2 linked regions of the Planctopirus limnophila DSM 3776 genome follow. The protein of the gene in region 1 interacts with the protein of each later gene in a pairwise test. Links are inferred from orthologs where the notes say so. Each region holds a gene or a part of one and is shown on either strand. Other genes may lie near its edges. The genes, in order: PLIM_RS01865 and PLIM_RS09715.

What was found.
Region 2: the proteins of PLIM_RS01865 (region 1) and PLIM_RS09715 interact in binary tests that used the Escherichia coli proteins (3 or more experiments, as listed by UniProt). The link is inferred for Planctopirus limnophila DSM 3776 from one-to-one orthologs.

The regions. Positions count from the first base shown.
Region 1 is NC_014148.1:446,468-449,691, reverse strand. What follows is about bases 229-3,133. They hold PLIM_RS01865 (PTS sugar transporter subunit IIA), read left to right. Parts: upstream 229-1,398; coding sequence 1,399-1,869; downstream 1,870-3,133. Other genes in these bases: ptsP (phosphoenolpyruvate--protein phosphotransferase), read left to right, coding at 2,400-3,133; PLIM_RS01860 (HPr family phosphocarrier protein), read left to right, coding at 2,026-2,310; hpf (ribosome hibernation-promoting factor, HPF/YfiA family), read left to right, coding at 759-1,103; PLIM_RS01875 (PQQ-dependent sugar dehydrogenase), read left to right, coding at 229-440. Outside these bases: more of PLIM_RS01875, read left to right, coding at 1-228; more of ptsP, read left to right, coding at 3,134-3,224. UniProt on the Escherichia coli protein: Seems to have a role in regulating nitrogen assimilation.
Region 2 is NC_014148.1:2,446,466-2,449,979, reverse strand. Bases 62-3,256 are described here. They hold PLIM_RS09715 (sensor histidine kinase), read right to left. Parts: upstream 2,950-3,256; coding sequence 262-2,949; downstream 62-261. Other genes in these bases: kdpC (potassium-transporting ATPase subunit KdpC), read right to left, coding at 2,958-3,256; PLIM_RS09720 (response regulator), read right to left, coding at 62-257. Outside these bases: more of PLIM_RS09720, read right to left, coding at 1-61; more of kdpC, read right to left, coding at 3,257-3,514. UniProt on the Escherichia coli protein: Member of the two-component regulatory system KdpD/KdpE involved in the regulation of the kdp operon. KdpD may function as a membrane-associated protein kinase that phosphorylates KdpE in response to environmental signals.

The sequences.
Region 1 (3,224 bases):
TCCTCTGGGCAGCCGATGTCGGTCAGAATCTGTGGGAAGAGATCGACATCATTCAGAAAGGTGGCAACTACGGCTGGAGTGTCCGTGAGGGTTTGCATCCATTTGGGAAAAATGGAAATCGCAGCAGCCAGGGGATGATCGACCCGATCTTCGAATACAACCATGATGTGGGAAAATCCATTACCGGTGGATTTGTCTATCGCGGCGAAAAAGTACCCGAATTGCAGGGGAAGTACCTCTATGCCGATTACGTTTCGGGCAAGCTGTGGGCACTGGATTACGACAGCAAGGCTCAGAAAGTTGTGGGCAATCATCTCATTCCCAGTCAACAGCTCCCTGTTGTGAGCTTTGGAGAAGACGAAAAAGGTGAGGTCTATTTCATGACAGTCACTGGCAGTGGTAAGGGGATCTATTCTTTCCAGCCAGGTGGATCTCACTGAGACTGAAATGCACCATAAAACGGTGATGGGACGTTGATCGAGCAGTCGCTGACGCCAGGTTGCTCAAGGAGAGCAAGTTGCAACTGAAGAATTGGCATTGAGTTGCAATCGCTGATTTGCATTGACGCAAGTTCGACTGCCAATACAATCGGCGAACATTGTTTCAGTGAGTCGAAAGTCGAACCCGCAGGATGGCTGTGCTTGGTTGCATCAATGCCGTTTGTTTTGGATGCCTCCAGACACAGGTTCGTTGGAAGATGTGAGTGATTACAGGATTTTGAGTGACGAGCCGCTGTCGCTCTTGAGGAGTTTTCAACCGTGCAAATAGCGATTACGAGCCGACATGGTTCGATCAGTCCCGAAGCTCAAGAGTTGATTCGCGAAAAGTCCGAAAAGCTGTTGACCTACTTCGCCCGAGTGACTTCGATCAATGTCACCGTAAGTTTCGAGCATCACAGGGCGACTGTGGAAATCCTGGTGGATGCAGAGCACAAGCACGACTTTGTGGCCACAGATACAGGCGACGAAGTGATTCCCGTCTTCTATGCCGCTCTGCACAAGATGGAGCAGCAGATTCATAAATATAAGGAAAAAGTGCAGGATCATAAGGGGGGGCCGACTGCCGCCGATGTGGCCACGCTCCCTGCTGAAGGTGAGAAATAATCAGCATCACTCGTTGATGATCAGTTCCTGAACGAACAATCGTCATCAGAGAAAAAGAGAAAGTGCGGCCTCTGGATGGAATTGCACTCGCCATCTGGGCACACTGTTTCGTTGCAGGAGTTGATAGTGGTACTTAATTGCGGTACCAGAATGAGGTAAGGACTGGAGTTTCATCACACGACGTCAGTCGAGTGCAAAGCTGCTTGTCAAAACGCTTGATACGTTTTCCGTTTTTGTCATATTCCCGGCTGGGCCAAAGTCCAACGGGTCCGGTTGTCCGAAGCAGAGGTGTTTCATGAAGTTGTGCGACTTCGTTGTTCCTGCGGCAATTGTGCCCGATCTTCAGGCAACAACCAAAGAGGCGGCCATTCGAGCAATGGTGTCCAGCCTCTGTCAGTCGGGAGTAGTACCGGCCAGCGATGAAGAGGGGATTGTATCGGCAATTCTCAAGCGTGAAGAGCTTGGTTCCACCGGGATTGGCCGTGGTGTGGCTGTGCCTCACACGAAGCATCCTTCGGTGGATCGACTGATTGCCACAGTGGCCCTTTCTCACACTGGCGTAGATTTTGCAAGCCTTGATGGCGAATCGGTCTACATCATGTTTTTGCTGATCTCGCCGCCTGATCGTCCGGGCGATCATCTTCGTGGATTGGAAAATATTTCCCGGCATCTCAGGAATGACAACTTCTGCAAGTTTTTGAGGCAATCGAAGACACACGAAGCGGTTCTTGAGTTGCTTAAGGAAGCAGACAACAACGAAATCTAGTTTTTTGACCAGGAATCATTTCCTTGGGAGCAAAATCTGTTGGAGAGAAGACCCTGACCGGTACTTGCTGACAGATGCCTGAAAAACCTGGCGAGATCATCATTGATCCGATTCGTGTTACTGATCTGATCCGTGTTGCTGAAAGGAGCAGCCGGTATGAGCCAGATGATTCACCGCAGAAATGTCATCGTACGAACAGAGCATGGACTCCATTTGAGCCCTTGTTCCCGTGTGGCTCAGGCGGCTTTGAAGTTTCGTTCGCAAGTCTGGCTGACAAAAGGTTCCGTACGAGCCGATGCCAAAAGCGTACTCGATCTGATGACCCTGGCAGCCGGCCCGGGAGCCGAACTGACGCTGGAAGTCACTGGTGATGACGCTCCTGAGGCAGTGGAAGCGATTCTACACCTGTTCGAGTATGATCTGGTCAGTGCCTCGTCCTGATAAATTCCTCCTGCATGACTCATGCGGAGGAAAATTCTCTGCAATTGAGTGTCTCTTCTGATAATTGGATCGATGGAGGATTGGACGGCATGCTGGTGAAACACGGGATTGCCGTCTCTCCAGGAGTAGCCATTGGTCAGTCGATGGTGCTCGGGGCTGAGTCTTTTCGAATTCCTCAACGCTTCGTGAGTGTTTCAGCCGTCGATGCTGAAATTAATCGCTTTCGCATCTCGCTGCAGGCCGTCTGCACAGAAATTGAAGAAAACGAGCGTGTCGCCCGCGAGCGTCTCGGCAAACAGTATGCAGCGATTTTCACAGCTCATCTGATGATGGTGCAGGATCATCGGATTGTCGACGAAATCGAATTGCTCGTCCGGCAGAAATGCTTCTCACCCGAATTTGCCGTCAGCCGCGTGTTCCGTCAGTACGCCAAGAAGTTTCAGAATCTTGGTGTCCCTTATCTGGCTGAGCGTGCGACCGATATTTTTGATCTCGAAAAGCGAGTTCTCCGGCAATTGCTGGGAGAACGGCGGGAAGAACTGCGAAATATCCAGGCGCCAGTACTGATCCTCGCACATAACCTGACTCCCAGTGAGACCGCGAGCCTCGATAAAGCCTATGTTCTTGGGTTTGCGACGGAAGTTGGCGGTACCACCAGCCATACAGCCATTCTGGCCGGCGCGCTGGAACTCCCGGCTGTGGTGGGAGTGGGGAATTTCCTATCGGATGTTGCCGGAGCAGACACCGTTATTATTGATGGCAGCCACGGTGCTGTCATTATTGATCCTGATGCAGAAACTCTGGCTCGATACCGTGCGGTTGAGCAGGAACACCGCAACTTTTCCAATCGCCTGGAAGCGATCCGCACTCTGCCGAGCGTCACACTCGATGGCGTCGGAATTTCACTTTACGGC
Region 2 (3,514 bases), 2.0 Mb from region 1 along the record:
TCCCGTGCGGAGAGGACGATCACAGGAGAAGTGTACCATTCCCGAAGCCGCTTGAGCACGTCTTGTCCATCGAGGTCGGGCAGACCCAGATCGAGAATCACAAGATCGGGTGGTTGGGCCGACGCCATCCGCAAACCTTCTTCACCGGCCACTGCTTCACTGACCCGATAGCCCTCGTTCGATAACGAGGCCTTGAGGAACCTGCGAATCGGTTGCTCATCTTCGATGATCAGAATGTGATGGCTGTTGGCTTGCATTGCTCTATTCTACCATGACTTGCGGTGCATCCTTCGAAACCGGTAAACGGATCACGAATTCGGCACCGCCACCGGGTCGGTTGGCAGCGACGAGAGTGCCGCCGTGGGCCTTGATAATAGCCCGGCAGATGGCGAGTCCAAGACCACTGCCTCGACCACCATCAGCCGTTGGAGACGCTCGATAGAACTTGTCGAAGATTCGCTCCTCGGCACCGGCAGGCAGTCCCGGCCCGTTATCCGAAATACCGATCCGCACGTGATCACCATCGAGCGCCGCCCGGATTGTCACTTTCGTTCCCTCCGGTGTATAACGTGCCGCATTCTCGAAAAGATTGACAAACACCTGTTCCATAAGCAGTCCATCAACGTACAAGAGCGGCAGTTCGCTTGAGAGTTGGACAGCAACGTCATGCTGGGCCAGTTCACGACGAGTGCGATGGAGTGCCGAGCCAACCAGTTCTTCCAAGACGTGCCATTGGCAAAGGGGAACTGCTGCCCCTGCATCCAGCTTCGACATCTGAAGGATGTTTTCGAGGAGACGATTCAGACGTGCCGCTTCATCGGCCACGGTCTCGAGCAACTGACGGCGTGTCTCTTCGTCCAGCGACGTGGCTTCCAACAAGCTGCTGCTGGCCCCGGCAATGGCTGCCAGGGGAGTTTTGAGGTCGTGAGACACGCTACTGAGCAGGCTGCTCCGGACTTGTTCGGCTTCCGCCTGAATGCGAGCGTTTGCGGCCTCGATAGCGAGTTGGTCTCGTTCCAGTGCCAACGCCAGTTGATTGGCACACGCATCCAGAAGACGGCGGAATTCGGGGTCGAGCAATCGCTCGGTGTCCGGCACTCGAATAGCAATCGCACCGTGTGTGCCTTGTGAGCCGGTCAAAGGGAAGAACAGGGCCGCGGCATTGGGAAGTGTATTCGTACCGGCCCCTGCAAGTTGATCATGTTCAATGACCCACTGTGCCACGGGTAGACTCACTGAATGCTTGACAATTGTGGTGTCATGCCCGAAAGCGAGTTCGGGCGGGCCGGATGGCTGACGTAAGTAGATCGCCACTTCACCGCCCACCATCTCGGCGACCTTGCCACCTGCCGCTCCGACGAGAAACACATTCCCGTACAAAGAACTCAGTTGCTTGCCTAGTTCGTAAAGCGAAGAAGTCCGTCGCTCTCGCAGGCGAGTGTTCTCGATCTGTGCCCGGAGTCGAGATGTCAGCGTGCTGATCACCAGCCCGATGGTCAGCATGACCGCAAACGTAACAACATACTGCGTATCGGCGACGGCGAAGGTGTGGAACGGTGCGACGAAGAAGAAATCGAAAACCAGCACGGCCAGCACGCTCGCAAACACGGCTGGCCCCCGGCCATAACGGAAGGCAGTCCAGGCGACTGCCGCCAGGAATAACATCACTGTGTTTGCTTCCGCATCAGCGAGATGCAGAAAGCGAAGTCCGTAAGCGAGCAACCCGGTCAGACTGACGAGTCCAACCGCCCAGAAGTACGGGAGCTTTTGAGTAGTCGATGCTGTTCGGGCGGGAGCGTGTGCTGTTTTCTCTTCCTCGCCGCGAATGACATACACGTCGATGTCGCCGCTCTTTTCAAGCAAGTCATCCACGACGGTGCCAGCGAGCAGTCGCCGCCAGCGAGGCTGATTCGTCTTGCCGATCAGTATCTTGGTGACGTTGCGAGAACGCGCATAGTCGAGAATCGTTTCCGAGACGTTCTGCCCAGCCAATGTGACCGTTTCCGCTCCCAGGCGTTCGGCGAGGCGGAAATGCTGGCTGACCTGCTGCTTTCGAGGACTGCTCGCTGGTTCGCCGGTGAGATCAACAGAAACCGCCAGCCAAGGTGCATCGAGAGCCGCCGCCATCCGTCGAGCGGTGCGAATGACACGTGCGGTCGTGGGGCTCGGCCCCACGCAGACCAGCAGCCGCTCGGCAGTGGCCCACGGCTGGATTGCCGCCTTCTCTCGCCGAGCCGACTCAACATCGGTGTGAATGCGTCGAGCCGCCTGTCGCAGCGAAAGTTCCCGAAGTGCGGTAAGGTTCGACTTCTGGAAGAAGCTTTGAATCGCTCGTTGAGCCTGATCGGGAACGTAGACTTTGCCTGCCTTGAGTCGGTGTAGCAATTCTTCTGGTGTGATGTCGACAAGTTCCAGATCGTCCGCCAGATCAAACGCCCGGTCGGGAACCGTCTCTCGCACGGTGACGCCCGTGATCTGGCCGATGACGTCATTCAGGCTCTCAATGTGCTGAACATTCAGCGTTGTCCAGACATTGATCCCGGCTTCGAGAAGCTCTTCGACATCCTGCCAGCGTTTCTCATGGCGACAGCCGACCGCGTTCGTATGGGCGAGTTCGTCTACCAACAGCAGGTCGGGATTTCGAGCCAGAGCGGCATCGACATCAAAGTCTCGCAGCCTCACGCCACGATACTCAAACTCACGCAGCGGAAGGACTTCGAGACCAGCGAGCAATGCCTCCGTTTCCGGGCGACCGTGTGGTTCAACATAACCGACGACGACCTCACGCCCAGCCGCTTTCGCTCGCTGAGCATTTTCCAGCATCGTATAAGTTTTCCCGACACCGGCAGCGTAGCCGAAGAATACTTTGAGCGAGCCACGCGTGGACTCAGTATCTTCGGCCTGCACCTTGGCCAGCAGATCATCAGGATTGGGACGAGCATCAGGCATAGACGGCCTCAATTTCCCTGACGTTGATCCAAAGCAAGATTCAGTCGCAGTACATTCACACGAGACTCCCCAAGGATTCCAAGTTGTCGGCCTTCTGTATATTGGGAGACGAGGTCACGCACGGCTCCTTCCGACATTTTCCTCGCTGCGGCGATTCTTGGCACCTGGAACTCGGCTGCCGCCGGAGAGATGTGAGGATCGAGTCCGCTCCCGGAGGCGGTCACGAGATCGACCGGAACCACTTTGCCCGAAGAACCTGCCGCGTGCAGGGCCAGAATGCGATCTTCGGCAGTTTCTTTGAGCCCCGGATGTAACGGGCCGAAATTGGAACCGCTGGATGCCGCTGCGTTGTAAGGGTGAGGACCAGTCGCCGAGAGCCTTCCCCAAAAGTATACGGGGCGAGAAAACGGCTGCCCGATCAGTTCTGAACCAGTGATTTGCTCTCCTTGTTGAATCAGGCTGCCGTTGGCCTGCCTCGGAAACGCCACTTGAGCGACGATAGTTACCACCAGTGGATAGACACCGCCAGTGAGAATGGTCATAGCGATCAGTACGAGTGTCGCCG